Prosthecomicrobium sp. N25: one gene and its partner. Each later gene encodes a partner of the first gene's protein in a complex. Links are inferred from orthologs where the notes say so. Each region holds a gene or a part of one and is shown on either strand. Other genes may lie near its edges. The genes, in order: WBG79_RS21640 and WBG79_RS00980.

What was found.
Region 2: the proteins of WBG79_RS21640 (region 1) and WBG79_RS00980 are in contact, whole or in part, in a solved structure (PDB 1A0O), measured with the Escherichia coli proteins. The link is inferred for Prosthecomicrobium sp. N25 from one-to-one orthologs.

Annotation. Positions count from the first base shown.
Region 1 is NZ_JBBCAT010000003.1:506,881-515,261, forward strand. The notes cover bases 3,391-6,676. They hold WBG79_RS21640 (hybrid sensor histidine kinase/response regulator), read right to left. Parts: upstream 6,342-6,676; coding sequence 3,591-6,341; downstream 3,391-3,590. Other genes in these bases: WBG79_RS21635 (chemotaxis protein CheW), read right to left, coding at 3,391-3,594; chpT (histidine phosphotransferase ChpT), read right to left, coding at 6,471-6,676. Also shown: WBG79_RS21615 (AraC family transcriptional regulator), read right to left, coding at 1-552; WBG79_RS21620 (CheR family methyltransferase), read right to left, coding at 575-1,489; WBG79_RS21625 (protein-glutamate methylesterase/protein-glutamine glutaminase), read right to left, coding at 1,486-2,715; WBG79_RS21630 (response regulator), read right to left, coding at 2,726-3,091; more of WBG79_RS21635, read right to left, coding at 3,127-3,390; more of chpT, read right to left, coding at 6,677-7,133; WBG79_RS21650 (YHS domain-containing (seleno)protein), read right to left, coding at 7,266-7,904; WBG79_RS21655 (DUF1134 domain-containing protein), read left to right, coding at 8,018-8,381. UniProt on the Escherichia coli protein: Involved in the transmission of sensory signals from the chemoreceptors to the flagellar motors. CheA is autophosphorylated; it can transfer its phosphate group to either CheB or CheY.
Region 2 is NZ_JBBCAT010000001.1:210,606-218,615, reverse strand. What follows is about bases 2,182-5,096. They hold WBG79_RS00980 (response regulator), read left to right. Parts: upstream 2,182-3,404; coding sequence 3,405-3,788; downstream 3,789-5,096. Other genes in these bases: WBG79_RS00970 (EAL domain-containing protein), read right to left, coding at 4,589-5,096; WBG79_RS00975 (protein phosphatase CheZ), read left to right, coding at 3,863-4,531; WBG79_RS00985 (MaoC family dehydratase), read right to left, coding at 2,681-3,124; WBG79_RS00990 (bifunctional riboflavin kinase/FAD synthetase), read right to left, coding at 2,182-2,597. Also shown: ileS (isoleucine--tRNA ligase), read right to left, coding at 1-433; WBG79_RS00995 (DMT family transporter), read right to left, coding at 682-1,596; more of WBG79_RS00990, read right to left, coding at 1,593-2,181; more of WBG79_RS00970, read right to left, coding at 5,097-6,049; WBG79_RS00965 (heavy-metal-associated domain-containing protein), read left to right, coding at 6,251-6,451; WBG79_RS00960 (ABC transporter ATP-binding protein), read right to left, coding at 6,470-7,201; WBG79_RS00955 (ABC transporter permease), read right to left, coding at 7,198-8,010. UniProt on the Escherichia coli protein: Involved in the transmission of sensory signals from the chemoreceptors to the flagellar motors.

The DNA of each region.
Region 1 (8,381 bases):
CCCGCGCGGCACGGTCAGCCGGCGCGCCGGCCCGAAGCCCTTGAGAAGCCCCGCCCGCTCGTCGGGGTCCGGCGACCGGAAGTCGCCGCCGGCCTCCAGCACCACGCTCTCCGCGGTGACGGCCCCCAGGATCTGGCTGCCGCTGCCGAGCCGGCTCGCGCCGTAGACGGCCGCCCCGCCGAGGTACCGGCCTCCGTCCCCGATCGCGATCGAGGCGCCCGCCCGGTTCGTCCGGGCCGTGAAGCCGCCCTCCCCGAACTGGTTGCCCGACCCGACCGCCAGCGGTCCGCTCTCGGCCGACATGGCGGTCAGCGGATGGAAGATGTTCTCGTCGCCGATGGTCAGCTCCGCATCGGCGGACGCCATCAGCGAGACGGCCGGATGGAAGACGTTCCCCCGTCCGATCGTGACGCCGCGGGAGACGATGAGGGAGAACGGATCGTAGACCCGGTTCGTCGCCCCGACGCGATCCACGATCTCCGCCACCGTAAGGAGGCCGTCGCGTCGGCGCTGGGCGTCGATCCTTTCCAGGAGCGTGAGGTCGACAGCCAAGAGGGTCTCCGGGCGGCGTTCTTCAGCGGACCCCGAAGCCGAAGCTCCCGAGCCTCTGGCTGCCCGCGGGCCCGGGTCCCGGGGCACCCGACGTGCCGGTCGCCGCCAGTTGCGGCCGCTCCATGGGCCTGTTGATGACGTAGAGGCCGCGCCTGTCCTGCATGGGCTTGAACGCGTCGGTCAGCCCGACCACCGTCTCGGCCGCCCCAAGGACCAGGAAGGCGTCCTCGGTCATCTGACGGCGGATCCGGGTGAGGATATCGATCTTGGTCTCGTTGTCGAAGTAGATCAGCACGTTGCGGCAGAAGACGATGTCGAACTGGCCGAGGCTGGAGAAATTCTCCAGAAGGTTCAACCGCCGGTACTGGATCATCGAGCGGAGCTCGGAGGAGACTTGCCACATCTCCCCGGTCTGCTTGAAGAACTTAAGGAGATTGGCGATCGGCAGCCCGCGCTGCACCTCGAACTGGCTGTAGATCCCGGCCTTGGCCTTCTCGAGCACCTCGTTGGAGATGTCGGTGCCGATGATCTCGATCCGCCAGCCCGCCAGCCGCGCCTCCGCCTCCTTGAGGCACATGGCGAGGCTGTAGGGCTCCTGTCCCGTCGAAGCCGCCGCGCACCAGATCCGCAGGCGGCGGTCCTTGGCCCGCGCCTGCAGCATGTGGGGCAGCATCACCTGGGTGAAGTGCTCGAACGGCACCTTGTCGCGGAAGAAGAACGACTCGTTGGTGGTCATCGCCTCGACGACCGCCTCCTGGAGCTGGGCCGAGCCGGGCTCCTTGAGGCGCATCACCAGCGCCGAGATCGACGCAAGGCCGACCTTGCGGGCCACCGGCTGCAGGCGGCTCTCGATGAGGTACTGCTTTTCGTTGGTGAGGACCAGCCCGGAGCGGCTCTTCAGGAAGGCGCGCAGGTAGTCGTAGTCGGAAGGTGTCACGCCCGGCCTCCGCTCAGGATCCGCACGATCTTGGGGCCGATCTGGTCGAGGGCCAGGATCTCCGACGCGGCGCCGGCCTGAGCGACCGCCCCCGGCATGCCCCACACCACGCTGGTCTCCTCGTCCTGGGCGATCACGCTGCCACCGGCCTGCGCGATCGTCTTGGCGCCGGCCGCACCGTCGTGGCCCATGCCTGTAAGCACGACCGACAGGATCGCGGCCCCGTAGATCGGCACGGCGCTCTGGAAGAGCGGGTCGACCGCAGGCTTGCAGAAGTTGACCGGCGGCAGGTCGTTGAGCTGGACGACGGTGTCGCCGCCGTCCTTGCCGATCACCATGTGCTTGCCGCCGGGAGCGACGTAGATCCGTCCGGGCATCAGCGGCTCGCCGTGCACGCCTTCCGCCGCGCGGCGCCCGGAGGCCTTCGTCAGGTGCTCGGCCAGGATGGCCGTGAACGTCGGCGGCATGTGCTGGGTGACGAGCACGGGCAGGTTGGCGATCGACTTGCCGATCTCGCCGAAGAGGCGGGTGAGCGCCTGCGGCCCGCCGGTCGACGAACCGATCAGGACCACCCGCGGCGAGACGGTCGAATAGGACCGCGTCACGATCGAGGCGCCCTGCCGCGTCATCGCCGACGGGGCGGCGGTCGCGGAGACCCGTTGCGGGGCGGCGGCCTGCGAGAAGGGCGTGCGGGCGGGCGAGGGCGCATGCGCCATCGGCGGGCCCGGGCGCGCCGGGGCGGCACCGCCCACCGGCCGTCCGGCCCTCTGCCGGGCCCGCATGCCCAGGGCCTTCACCTTGGAGAGGATCTCCGTCTTGAACTCCGGGGACGTCGAGACCGAGCTGTTGGATTCCGGCTTCGGCACGTAGTCGGCCGCCCCGAGCGCCAGGCATTTCAGGCTGATCTCGGCATTGCGGCGGGTCAGGGTGGACGCCATCACGACGACCAGCCCAGGCTTGGCCTTCAAGAGCAGCGGCAGGGCCGTGAGGCCGTCCATCTCCGGCATCTCGACGTCGAGCACGACCACGTCCGGATTGGAGCGGAGCACGTCGTCCACGGCGAGCTTGCCGTTGCGGTGGCTGGCGACCACGGCAAGCGCCGGGTCCTCGTCGATCCAACGCCCGATCAGACCCCGCACCACGACGGCGTCGTCGACGATCATCACGCGGACGGGATCGGTGACGGTGCCGGCGCCCGGGGTGACGGCACTTGCGGTCAAGGACATGGAACCCCGCTCAGATCAGGCCGACTTCGGCGAATTTGGCCTCGACGATCTCGCGATCGAAGGGCTTCATGATGTATTCGTTGGCGCCGGCCCGCATGGCCTTGGCGATGTGCGCCACGTCGTTCTCGGTGGTGCAGAACACGACCTTCGGGTCCGTTCCGCCCGGCTCGCGCCGGAGCGTGCTGAGGAATTCCATGCCGTCCATGACGGGCATGTTCCAGTCGAGCAGGATGGCGTCCGGCATCTGCTTGCGGCAGAGATCGAGGGCCTGCTTGCCGTCCTCGGCCTCCATGATCTCGAAGGACAGATCCTCGAGGATCCGCCGCGCGACCTTCCGGATCACGCTCGAATCGTCGACCACCAGGCAGTACTTCATCGAAGCCCTCTCCATGTCCCCGCTTCGGATCGCCGTCATGCGGCCAGGCTCTCGGCCATCCCGCCGAGCACGCGGTCGACGTCGAGGATGACCATCAGCTGCCCGTTCAGGCGATGGACGCCGCCCGAGATCGACGCCCAGCGCGAGTCCAGGTTGACCGGGTTCGGCTCGCGCCCCGCCGTCGGCAGCGTCAGGACCTCCCCGACGTTGTCGATCAGGAGCCCGTAGGATTCGCCCTTGTGCTCGATGCCCACCGCCATGGCGTGGCCCCCTTCCGCACGCGGCGGCAGGTGCAGGCGCTTGCGCATGTCGATCGACGTGACGATCCGGCCGCGCAGGTTGAGGACGCCCGCGATTTCGGGCCGCGACAGCGGCACCCGGGTGATCGATTCCGGCATGAAGACGTCGTGGACGCGCTCGATCGGCAGCCCGAACAGCTGCCCCCCGATCACGACGGTGACGTACTGCACCGAATCCGTGAGGCTGGAGATGTCCTCGCTCATGCCGCGACTCCGTAGTCGTAGGTGGTGACCTCTTTCAGCGCGGCGATCAGGCCGGCCCGGTCGAACTTGGCGATGTAGTCGTCGAAGCCGGCCTGCCGGCCGCGCTCGATCGAAGCCGGCGTGCAGATCGCCGACAGGGCGAGGATCGGGATCGCGCGGAACTTGGGATGCCGCTTCAGCGTCTCGGCGAACTCGTAGCCGTTCATGTCCGGCATCTCGATGTCGGAGACGACCACGTCGTAGCGGCGGCCCTCGTCGAAGAGCTTGAGGGCGTCGACGGCGGACTCGACGCTCGTCACGTTGAAGCCGGCCGCCTTCAGCACGGGCCCGAGCATGTTGCGGAAGAAGGCCGCGTCGTCGACGAACAGCAGCGTGCGGGTGAGCGCCTCCTGCTTCAGCTCCTTGCGGCGGAACCAGTCCTCGAAGGCCTGCGGCAGGTAGTAGCCGATGTCGACCACCTCCGTCGCCTTGCCCTTGATGACGGCCGAGCCCAGCACGCCCGGACGCTCAGAACCGACCTGGATGTCGAGCCGGTCCTCGACGATGTCGATGATCTCGTCCACCACCAGCCCCATGGACCGGCCGGCATCCGAGAAGACGAGCATCGGCAGGCTGCCCTCCGACTTGCGCTGCATCATCTCGTCGAAGTAGACGAGCGGCATCAGCGAGCCGCGATACTGCACCAGGTCGCGTCCGTTCGAGTGCTCGACCTTGTCGACCGAGAACTCCTCGAGGCGCGTGACCAGCGAGAGCGGGACCGCCTTGGGTTCCATCGACCCGGCCCGGAAGAGCAGCATGGAGATGGTCTGCGCGTCCTCGCGCGCCCTCTCCTCCTCCGACCCGCGCTCGTCGTTGACCTGCGTACCGGCGACCCCGCCGAGCGCCTGCGCGATGCCGTTCGGGTCGATAATCATGATCACCGAGCCGTCGCCCAGGATCGTGTTGCCCGAGAACATCGTGATGTGCCGCAGCATCGTCGACATCGGCTTCACGACGATTTCCTCGGTGTGGAACACCGCGTCGACCACGAGGCCGAAGGTCTGGTTGCCGACCAGCATGACGACGATGAAGCCGTCGTCCTCGGACTTCTCCTGCTTGGCCGGATCGAGGCTCGAGATGCCGAGGAGCCTGGAGAGGTGCACCAGCGGCAGGAGCTTGTTGCGCAGGCGCAGCACCGGCGTGTCGCGGATGCGCTCGATGCGGTGTTCGGTATTCGACTGCGCCCGCACCAGCTCGACGACGGAGAGCTGCGGGATCGCGAAACGGTCGCCGGCCGATTCCACGATCAGCGTCGACACGATGGCGAGCGTCAGCGGGATCTTGATCGTGAAGTTGGTGCCCTGGCCCTGGGCGCTCCTCAGGTCGACCGTGCCGCCGATCGCATCGATGTTCGTCTTGACGACGTCCATCCCCACGCCGCGACCGGACACGTTGGTGACCTTCGAGGCCGTCGAGAAGCCCGGCGCGAAGATGAACTTGTTGATCTGCTGCTCGGTCATCTTCTCGAGCTCGGCCTCGGTGGCGAGCCCGTTCTCGACGACCTTCTGCCTGATCTTGTCGACGTTCAGGCCGCGGCCGTCGTCGGCGATCTCGATGATGATGTGGCCGCCCTCGTGGTAGGCCGAGAGCTTGATGGTGCCCTTCTCCGGCTTGCCCGCCGCCTTGCGCTGCTCGGGCGTCTCCAGGCCGTGATCGGCCGAGTTGCGCACCATGTGGGTGAGCGGGTCCTTGATCAGCTCCAGCACCTGCCGGTCGAGCTCGGTGTCCTGCCCGATCATCTCGAGCTCGATCTGCTTGCCGAGCTCCTGGGCCAGGTCGCGCACGACCCGCGGCAGCTTCTGCCAGGCGTTTCCGATCGGCTGCATGCGGGTCTTCATGACCCCTTCCTGCAGCTCGGCCGTGACGTTGGAGAGCCGCTGCAGCGGGACCTTGAACTCGGAGTCCTCATGGCGCCGCACGATCTCGAGGAGCTGGTTGCGCGTCAGCACGAGCTCCGAGACCATGGTCATCAGGTGCTCGAGCGTGTCGACCGAGACGCGGATGCTCTGCTGGGCCACGGACCCGGCCTTGCCGCCGGCTTCGCCGTCGCCGTCCTTGCCGTCGCGCTTTTCGGGGTCCTTAGCGGCGGCGGCTTCCTTCTTGTGCTGAGCCTCGATCTTGGCCTCGGCCTGACGGGCGAGCGGAACGTCGGCGTCCGTCTCCCGGAACGCGCGCTCCAGCTCGTCGAGCGAGACCTCGCCCGGACGCAGGGGGCGCTCCAGGACCTGGTAGACGAGTTCTCCCTCGGTGTGCTTGGGCCCGTCGGCCTGGACGAGCTTCGGCGCGGGAGGGGCTTCGGCGACCGGGGGCGGCGGCGCCGCGGCGGCCGGCATCTTGCCCTCGGCCATCTGCTCGAGCAGGGAGATCAGGTCCTCGTCCGAGCCGGCCGGCTCCTGCTCGGTCGCCTCCAGCTCGCCGACGAGCGACTTGATCCGGTCCAGCGAGTTCAGCACCAGGCTGACCGCCTGCGGCGTCACCGGGACGCCGTCCCGGAACTTGCCCATCAGCGTCTCGGCCGCATGCGCGATCGCCTCGAGGCGGGGCAGGCCGAGGAAACCGCACGTGCCCTTGATGGTGTGCACGAGGCGGAAGATGTTCGCCAGGATCTTGGCGTTGTTGGGGTCCTGCTCGAATTTGACGAGTTCGACGTCGACCACGTCGAGGCTCTCGTTGGTCTCCGTCAGAAATTCGCGAAGCAGATCGTCCATGGCCCGCTACCTGCCCTCTGTCTGCGGTGTCGGGCCGATGCCCTTTCCGCATGTCGAGGTCCAGTATCCGGGCGATACGTTAAGAGACGCTTGCTGCCCCAACGGAAATCTAGAAATTGCACCAGGCGGTTAATACGTAGGAGAGGATTCGGCCATGACCGCGCTGAAGACGACCGAGTCATCGACCTTCTCGACCGAGACGTTCATGTCCGCCGCACGGGCGAGCAGTCCGGCGTAGATCGGCTGGATCATGTGGGCGTCGGGCGCCTGCTCGGGCAGACGTCCGACCAGGATGCCGTCGACGCCTGGCGGGATGCGGGCGTTCGTGCCGGTGGCGACCAGCCGGAAGCTCGGCCGGGCCGGCTCGCCTTCCACCGTCACCTTGATGACGCCTCCGCGCGGGATCGCATGGGTGGCGATCAGGACGAGGTTCAGCAGCAGCTTCACCTTGTTCTTCGGCATCAGGACGCGCGCGGCATGCCACTCGATCGAGGCCTTCTCGCCCGCCATGAAGCCGCGGGTGACCTGCTCGGCGTCGCCGAGGTCGATCTCGGCCCCCGCCGACCCGGCCGCCCCGAAGGCGAGCCGCGCGAACTGCAGCTTGGCGGAGGCCTGCCGGGCGCTCTTCTTGATGAGGTCCATCGCGAAGGACCGCATCTCCTCGCTCGCGTCCTCGTCGAGCACCTCCAGGCCGTTGGTGATCGCCCCGACCGGCGAGATGATGTCGTGGCAGACGCGGCTGGCGAGGAGGGCGGCGAGGTCGAGGGCGGCGATGTCGGCGGCGTCGGCCATCGGGACTGGACTCCGGCTGTGGCTCCGGAACGGTCCTCGGCCGTGGCGGTCCGAATCACCTTCCGGGGGATCTGCCACCGATACACGCCCGCCCCCCCGTTTCATAGCATCGGAAAGCCTCGCCGCGCCCGCTTACGGCAGCTCCCCGGCGATGTCCGGCCAGTTCGCCTCCGCGCTCGCCACCATGGCGTCCGGGTCGGACAGGAACCCGACCCGATGGGCCGCGGTGGCGAAGAGATAGAGCCGGTCCCGGTGGATCACCCAGTGCCCGGGCTCCGCCTCGGCGATCAGGCCGGCGGCGAGCTGGAACACGCAGAGGCCCGAGAAGCGGGGCGCGTAGACCTCCGGGTCGGCCCGGAAGGCCATCAGGTTGCCCTCGTTCAGGAAACGCCAGGTCGCCCCCCGCCACTCCAGTTCGAAGCGGGGGGCGCCCTCCCGCGGCTCCGGCTCCACGAAATAGCTGACCGGATCGATGCCCCCGATGGCAATGCCGGTCCGCGGATCGGCGGTCATGCGCGGCAGCCGCGGGGCGACGACCACGGCCTCGAGCTTCGGCGGCGGGGCATAGGCGGGTTTCGGCCGGGGCGGTCCGGGCGGCGGCGGCCCCGCGGCCGCGGCCGGTTCCGACCCGTGCCCGCCCCCGCCGGCCGCCAGCGCCGGCGCCAGCGGGACGATCGCCAGGAGCGCGACGGCGGCGGCCCGCCGGCCCCCTCTCAACACCTGGGGCGGCCGTCGCCCTGGCTTCGCCCGATTTCCGCTAAACTCGTCCATGAATGATTCGTCCGCCGCTCGACCGGTGCGACGATACCGGCAAGACCTGGAGCTCCCGTTAAAGGCGAGCCCGACCGACAGGGCCAAGGCGTCCGACACGAGGGTCAAAGTCCATGCTTCGGCACTGGTTCACGAAGTTCATGCTCGCGGCCATGGCCGCCCTGGCGCTCGCCGCGGCCCCCGCCGGCGCGCAGACCAACAGCACCTACACGGTCAACGAACTGGTCTCGACCGGCCACAAGTTCTTCGGCAACGTCTCGGGCGGGCTCGCGACCGTCCTCGAGAAGGCGGTGTCCCAGTACGGCCAGCCGAACGGCTATATCCTCGGCGAGGAGGGCGCCGGGGCGATCGCGGCCGGCCTGCGTTACGGCGAAGGCACGCTCCACACGCGCGACCAGGGCCAGCACCGGATCTTCTGGCAGGGCCCGTCGATCGGCTGGGACTTCGGCGGCGAGGGCGCGCGGACCATGATGCTCG
Region 2 (8,010 bases), on another replicon or contig:
TCCAGTGCTCGGCGAACTGCCGGCACTCCTTGCGGAACTCGACCGCCGGCACCTCGTCCTTGTTGCGGCCCTTGGCGCGGTACTGCTCCTCGATCTTCCATTCGATGGGCAGGCCGTGGCAGTCCCAGCCGGGGACGTAGTTGGAGTCGTAGCCCTCCATCTGCTTGAAGCGCGTGATGACGTCCTTGAGGATCTTGTTGAGCGCGTGGCCGATGTGGAGGTTGCCGTTGGCGTACGGCGGGCCGTCGTGCAGCACGAACAGGGGGCGGCCCTTGGCGGCCTCGCGCAGGCGGCGGTACAGGCCCGTCGACTGCCAGCGCTCCAGGATCTTCGGCTCCTTCTCGGGCAGGCCGGCGCGCATGGGGAAGTCGGTGACGGGGAGGAAGAGCGTCTCCGAATAGTCTCGGGTCGCGGAGGCGGACGTGTCGTTCATCGGTCAACTCGGATCGGACGGGACAGGGGCGGCGGCCTCGAGGGGCCGCGCCGCGGGGCGAGGCTTAGGAAGTCCCGGACCTCGACCGGGTCGCGATCAGGCGCGCCCGGAGGAGGCCGGGCCCGTAATTCGGCGGAGGTCCCGCCCGGTCGCGTGAAGCCGACGCATGCGTGCTCGTTCCCGAGGTCGAAGGATGGCGGCGGTTCTACCAGCGCCGGGGCGGTTGGGGAAGCCCGGATCGCGCCTCGTCACGCGGCCTTGCCCGCCTCGCGCCGCACGATCGCCAGGCCCGAGCCGACGATCAGGACGATGCCGGCCCAGGTCGGCCCGTCCGGGAAGTCGCCGAAGACCAGGAAGCCGAGGGTCGTGGCGCTGATGATCTCCAGGTAGTTGAGCGGCGCCAGCACGGCGGCCGGCGCGCTCTCGAAGGCCTTGACCACGAGCCCGTGGGTGACGAGCGAGATCAGGCCGATGCCGAGGAACATCAGCCAGTCGGAGCCGGCCGGCATGCGCGCCGCGGCGCCCTCGAGGCCGAGGAGGGTCGCGACCGCGAGCGCGGCGCCGAGCAGGAGCGTGCCGCCGAGGCCGGTGACGAACTGGGTCGCCATCAGGGTGCCGGTGCCGGCCAGGATGCGGGTGATCAGGAGGTAGCCGGAGAACAGGCAGGCGGTGCCGAGCGGCATCAGCGCGTGGATGCCGAAGACCTGCCAGCTCGGGCGCACGATGACGAGCGCACCCAGGAAGCCGACCGCGCAGGCCAGCCAGCGGCGGCGGTCGACCCGCTCCTTGAGAACCAGGGCCGACAGGGCGGTCAGGATCATGGGCTGGACGAAGAAGACCGCCAGGGCGTCGGTGAGCGGCATGACGCGGAGCGCGGTGAAGAACAGGAGCGTCGCCCCGGCGAGGCAGAAGCCGCGCATGAGGTGGACCCCGAAGCGGGGCGGCAGGAGCGTGCGGAGCGCGCCGGTGGCCGCCGCGAAGGCCAGGGCGAGCAGCATCTGGACGAGCATGCGCCCGAAGGCGACCTCCAGGGGCGGCAGGCGCTGGGCGAGCAGCTTGGCGAGGATGTCCATGGCCGGCACGATCACCATCGCGGCGGTCATCAGCCCCATGCCGCGGAGCGTCTGCGCATCCCGCGCCGGGCCGGCGGCGGCGAGGCTCACGGGTCTTCGCCGAGGGCGCGGTCGAGGGCCGTGCCGGGGCCGACGGCGCCGAGCACCGCGCGCGCCTCGGCGGTGTCCCGGTGCATCTGTGCCACGAGCGCCTCGACGCCGTCGAAGCGCTGCTCGGGCCGGAGCCAGGACACGAAGGTGACGACCGCGGTGCGGCCGTAGAGGTCGCCGGCGAAATCGAGGAGGTAGGTCTCGAGCAGCGGGGCGCCGTTGTCGAACTGGGGCCGCCGGCCGTAGCTGGCGACGCCCTGGTGGACCGCGGCGCCGACCGCGACCGTGACGGCGTAGATCCCGTGGCGCAGGCGGCAGTCCGGGCCGAGGCGCATGTTGGCGGTCGGGAAGCCGAGCTCGCGGCCGCGCTTCTCGCCGTGCACCACCTCGGCCTCGACGAACCAGCGGTAGCCGAGCAGGCCCTGGGCGAGGCCGAGATCGCCCGCCGCGAGCGCGTCGCGGATGCGGCTCGACGAGACCGGCTCGGCGCCCTCGTCCGCGAAGGCCTCGACGATCTCCACCGAGAAGCCGTCCCGGGCGCCGCGCGCGGCCAGGAAGGCCGGCGAGCCGCCACGGGCGCGGCCGAAGTGAAAGTCGTAGCCGACCACCGCGTCGGTGATGCCCAGGCGGCCGAGCAGGATGTCGGACACGAAGGCGTCCGCCTCGATGGATGCGAAGGCGCGGTCGAAGGGGACGACCAGGAGGCCGTCGAGGCCCAGCGCCCGCATCAGGCGGGCCTTGGGGCCGGGCGGGGTCAGCCGGAATACGGGCTGGTCGGGCCTGAAGACGGTGCGCGGATGCGGCTCGAAGGTCATGGCCAGCACCGGCCGGCCGGCGGCCTGCCCGCGATCCAGCGCCTCCGCGAGAACCGCCTGGTGGCCGCGATGGACGCCGTCGAAGTTGCCGATGGCGACGACGCCGCCCGTCAGCGCGGCCGGGATCGCGTCCAGGGTCTCGACCAGATGGAACGGGCGCCGGTCCGCGGCGGCGGGATCATGCATGTCGCTTCGGCTGTCCGGCTGACGAACGGGTCGGCCGGACCCTGCCCCGCCGGGTTTCTCCGGTCAAGCCGTGCGAAGGGCGGTCAGGCCGCCTGCGGGCGGCTCGGCACCATGACGGTCGCCTCGCCCTCGAGCACCACCTGGCCGTCGACCGAACATTCGCAGTGCAGCCGGCAACGGCGGCCCTTCTCGACGAGTTCGATCACCTCCACGTCGACCACCACAACGTCGCCGATGCGGACGGGGCCCTTGAAGTTGAGGGTCTGGGACATGTAGACGGCGCCCGGCCCGGGCAGGCGGGTGCCGAGGATCGCCGAGATCAGGCTCGCGGTGTAGAGCCCGTGGGCGATGCGCTGGCCGAAGCGCGTCTTCGAGGCATAGACGTCGGAGAGATGCAGCGGGTTGTCGTCGCCGGAGATCTGGGCGAAGCCGACGACGTCCGAGTCCATCACGGTCTTCATGATGGTTTCGCGCATGCCGACCTTCAGGTCCTCGAAATGATAGGTCTTCAGGATGGGGATCGTCATGTCGCCTTGGGTCCGCGTTCGGCCGGGATGGCGCGGAGGCTAGGATCGGGGTGGGGGCCGCGCAAGTCGACATATTGTCGTGTCCCGGCGGCGCGTGGTCGCGCGGCTTTCTCTCATGACCCAACGTCATTTCTCCTATTAACGGAATTTTCTGAAGGTCAGTCGTATGTTGGCGGCGGGCAGAGGGAGGGGGCACGCTAGGAGCCCTCGACCAGGACCGATTGAATGACCGGACTTCGGAGTAAAGGGGATTTCCGAAGCCCAAGAGTGGAGTATGCAGATGGCGCTCGATCTTTCGATGCCGATCCTGGTGGTTGACGATTACAAAACCATGATCCGGATTATCCGGAACCTCCTGAAGCAGCTCGGCTTCGAGGACGTGGACGAGGCCGCCGACGGCACCGAGGCTTTCGCCAAGATGAAGGAGCGCCGCTACGGCCTCGTCATCTCGGACTGGAACATGGAGCCGATGACCGGATACGAGCTCCTGAAGCACGTCCGCGCCGATACGTCGCTGGGCAAGACGCCGTTCATCATGGTCACGGCGGAATCCAAGACCGAGAACGTGATCGCCGCCAAGAAGGCGGGCGTCAACAACTACATCGTGAAGCCGTTCAACGCGCAGACGCTGAAGGGCAAGATCGAAGCGGTCTTCAACGACTGACGAGCTCGACCCTGCGGGGCGCGCGAGGGACCGCGGCGGGTGCCATACCCGCCGGTCGGGCGAGGAGTCACATCATGGCTGAGGCCGCGACGGCCCAAATCGAACGCCTCGTCGAGTTCCTGCAGAAGGGCCGCGAGGACGTCAGGCTGCACGACGTCATCGATCTCGCTGAGAGGATGGCGCAGGTGCTCGACGACGCGGTCGCGGGCACGGACGCCATGCTGTACGGCGAATTCCGCGCCATCCTGGCCGAAATTTCGACCCTGAAGCGCGAGGTCGCCCAGCTCGGCCCGGACCAGTTCCGCTTCGACCGCATCCCCGAGGCCGGGCGCGAGCTCGACGCGGTCGTAGAAGCCACCCAGGAGGCGACCGAGACCATCATGTCGGCCGCCGAGGCCATCATGGGGGCGGACGCGTCCGACCCGGAGGCCTACAAGGCGCTGGTCGACGAGAAGATGATCCTGGTCTTCGAGGCCTGCTCGTTCCAGGACCTGACCGGGCAGCGCATCCGCAAGGTGGTCAAGACCCTGAACTGGATCGAGAGCCGCATCACCAACATCGGCCGCAAGCTGAACATCGCGGACGGGCCCGCGGAAGATATCGAGGAGACCGAGGACGAGCGGCGGATGCGCGAGCTCATCCTGCACGGGCCCCAGCACAAGGGCCAAGGCGTCAGCCAGACGGCGGTCGACGACTTCTTCGCGAGCTCCGACCAGGACGACATCGACAAGCTGTTCTCGTAACGGGGGCCTCGGGCACGGAGCGACCCGCAGGCGAGCCCTAGGACTCGATGGCGGGTCCTACTGCCTCTGCAGGATCGCGCGGCCGAGCGCGCTGCGGCGCGGGTCGGCCGGATTGCGCGGCTCGGCCGGACGCGGCTCGCCCGCCCCGGCCCGCCCGCCCGGCGGGACCGGCCGCCCGGCCGGCGCCGCGGCGGGCCGCGACGGGGCGGCCGCGGCAGGCTCGGGCTCGGCGGTCTGCAGGACCTCGCTGCGCACAGGGCGCGGCGGCGAGAAGACGAAGCCCTGCCCGTAGCGCACCCCGTAGTCCAGGACGTCGACCACCTGCGGTTCCGTCTCGATGCGGTCGATGACGAGCTCGATTCCGAAGCGGGCGAAGTAGTTGGCGAGGTCGGCCGGATGGATGTCGGTCGCCAGTTCGTCCATGCGGTTCAGCAGGCGGTCGCAGGAAATCTTCGCGAAGCGGAAGCCGCGATCGGCGAGGAGCTGGAACGAGGACTTGAGGTCCGTCACCTGGTCGATGGAGAAGCGGTAGCCGAGCCCCTGCAGGCTGCGCAGGGTCTCGAACTCGATCGGTCCGCCCTGCTTCAGGCCGCGCTGGGAGACTTCCAGGACGAGGCTGTCGGCGAGCGCGCGGTTGGCCTCCAGCACGGCGACCAGCTCGCGGGCGAAGCGCCCGTCGGCGAAGCTCGCCAGCGAGACGTTGCAGAACAGCCCGACATCTTTCGAACGGGCCGAGAGGCGGCGCAGGATCTGCACCGCCCGGACCACGATCTCCTGGTCGAGCACGGCCAAGACCCCGGTCTTCTCGGCGATGCCGATGTAGTCGGCCGGATAGAGCGTCTCGCCGTCCTCGGTGCGCAGGCGCGTCAGCGCCTCGTAGAAGCGGATCCGCCGCTGCGGCAGGGTGACGACCGGCTGCAGATAGATCTCGATGCGGCCCGCCTCGACGGCGCGGCGCACCTCCTCGGCGAGGCCGGCCTCGCCGAGATGCGCGAAGCGCTTCGGCACCAGCGGGTTCTCGTCGAGCGCGCGGGGCGGCTCCGGGGCGGGCGGTGCGGCGGGCGGCGGCGCGACCCGGGCCGGGGGCGCAGCCGGGATCGCCGAGGCCCGGGGTGCCATGCCCTGGGCGGCGCGCTGCTCCAGGTCGGCGACCGTCTCGACGACCTGCCGGACCAGCGTGCCGATCACCTCGATCTCGGCGATGACCGGCTCCAGCTCCCTGCCGGGCCGCCGGGCTCCGGCGGATTCCAGGCCGGACACCCGGCGGTCGAGATTGGCAAGGTCCTCGACGAGCCGGCCGAGCTGGCCGCCGATGCGGGCGAGGTCCGCCGACAGCCGTTCGCGCTCGCGCGTGCGGCCGGTCTGCATCTGCAGGATCAGGAGGGCGAGGAGCAGGCCGAGGGACAGGAGCCCCGTGGTGTCCCAGCCGAAACCCAGCTGGAAGCGCATCACCGCGCCGGCCGAGAGCGCGACGGCCACGATGCAGCCCGCGATGTAGAGATCGGCGATGCGCCTCATCGGTGGGTGCGCGGTCCTTTGGCCAGGCTCCTCGAGAATCACCTCGCCGACTATGCGCGATCTGGGCCCGCCGCGCCATCCGGCCGGTGCCCTTCGCGGGCCCGACCGGGTCCGTGATTTTCCGGGGCGGCGACCCATTGACCTTGCCCCGAGGGGAAGGTCCATATCGTCCGGCAGGGACTGCGAACCGGAGATCCGCACATGATTACGCTGAAGGTGGAAGGCATGACCTGCATGGGCTGCGTCAAGAGCGTCAAGAACGCCATCGGGGCGGCCGACCCGGCCGCGGCCGTCTCGGTCGACCTGGAGACCGGCAAGGTCGAGGTCGACACGAAGCTCGGCCGCGACGCGGTCGTGTCGGCGGTCGAGGCCGCCGGCTACGACGTGGCGGCGGCGGCGTGAGCCGGCCGGCGCGGGCGCTCAGCTCGTCACGCTGACGGGCGCGCCCGCGGCCCGGCGCTCGTCGGAGACGATCCGGCCATCGACGAGGTGGATGCGCCGGCGCATGGCCTCCGCGAAAGTCAGGTCATGCGTCACGGCCACGACGGTGCGGCCCTGGTCGGCGACCAGACGCGCCAGGATCTCGCGCACCTGGGCGGAGGACCTGGTGTCGAGGCTGCCGGTCGGCTCGTCGGCGAGCACCACCGGCGGATCGTTGGCGAGTGCCCGCGCGATCGCGACCCGCTGCCGCTGACCGCCGGAGAGCTGGTCCGGCAGTTTGCCGAGCTGCCCGGCGAGGCCGAGGGATTCGAGGAGTTCGGCGGCGCGCTCGCGCATTGCGCGGTCCGAGAGGCGCGCGAGCTTGCGCATGGGGATCATGACGTTGCCGAGCGCGGTGAACTCCGGCAACAGGAAGTGGAACTGGAACACGAAGCCGAGGGTGGACAGCCGCGTGGCGGCCCGCTCCGCCTCGTCCATGAGGAGGGTCGACCGGCCGCGGATCAGGACGTCGCCCTCGGTCGGCAGGTCGAGCAGGCCGAGCAGGTAGAGCAACGACGATTTCCCCGATCCGGACGGCCCGGTGACGGCGACGAACTCGCCCTCCCCGATCGCCAGGTCGATGTCGCGCACGAGCGTGGTCGGCACAACGCCCGGCAGGATGCGGGTCACCCGCCGCGCCTCGATCAGCGCCGGCCCGGCGTCCGCGCTCACGTCGCCCCCCGGATGATGTCGACCGGCTTCACCTTGGCGGCCTTGCGGGCCGGCAGGTAGCCGGCGACGCCCGCCGAGGCGAGCGCGAAGGCGGCCGCGACGAGGTAGTGGCGGAGATCGCGGGCCACGGGCAGGTGGGTGACCTCCGTGACGCCGGCCTTGAACTCGAACTTGATCGTGCCGAGCAGCTCGGTCAGCCCGAAGCCGAGCAGCCAGCCGGCGACGGACCCGACGACCCCGATCATCAGGCCCTCCAGCAGGAAGATACGCCGCATGTCCGACTCGGCGAAGCCGAGCGACTTCAGGATCGCGATGTCGCGCGCCTTCTCGTGCACGATGGTGGAGACGATGTTGTAGATGCCGAAGCCGGCGACCAGCAGGATCGCGCCGACGACCGTGAACATGATGACGTTGCGGACCCGGAAGGCCTCCAGAAGGCCCTCGTGCGCCTCCTCCCAGGCGACCGCCTTGTAGCCGGTCTCCCGCTCGACCCGCGCCGCGACGGCCCGGGCCTGGTCGACGTCGTCGAGGCGGATCCTGATCTGGTTGATGACGTTCGGCCGCTCGAACAGGATCTGGGCGGCCTTCAGGTTCACGAATCCGGAGGCGTCGTCCTGGCTGGTGACACCGGTATGGAACAGGCCGACGATCTTGAAGCGCTTCAGGAGGCCGCGGCTGGAGGTCACGGCGATCTGGTCGCCGAGGCCGGCGCCGAGCTTTTTGGCGACGCCGTCGCCGACCAGGATGCCGTTCTGGTCCGCCTGCAGCGCCTCCAGCGAGCCCTCGCGCATGTCCTCGGCAATCTTGGA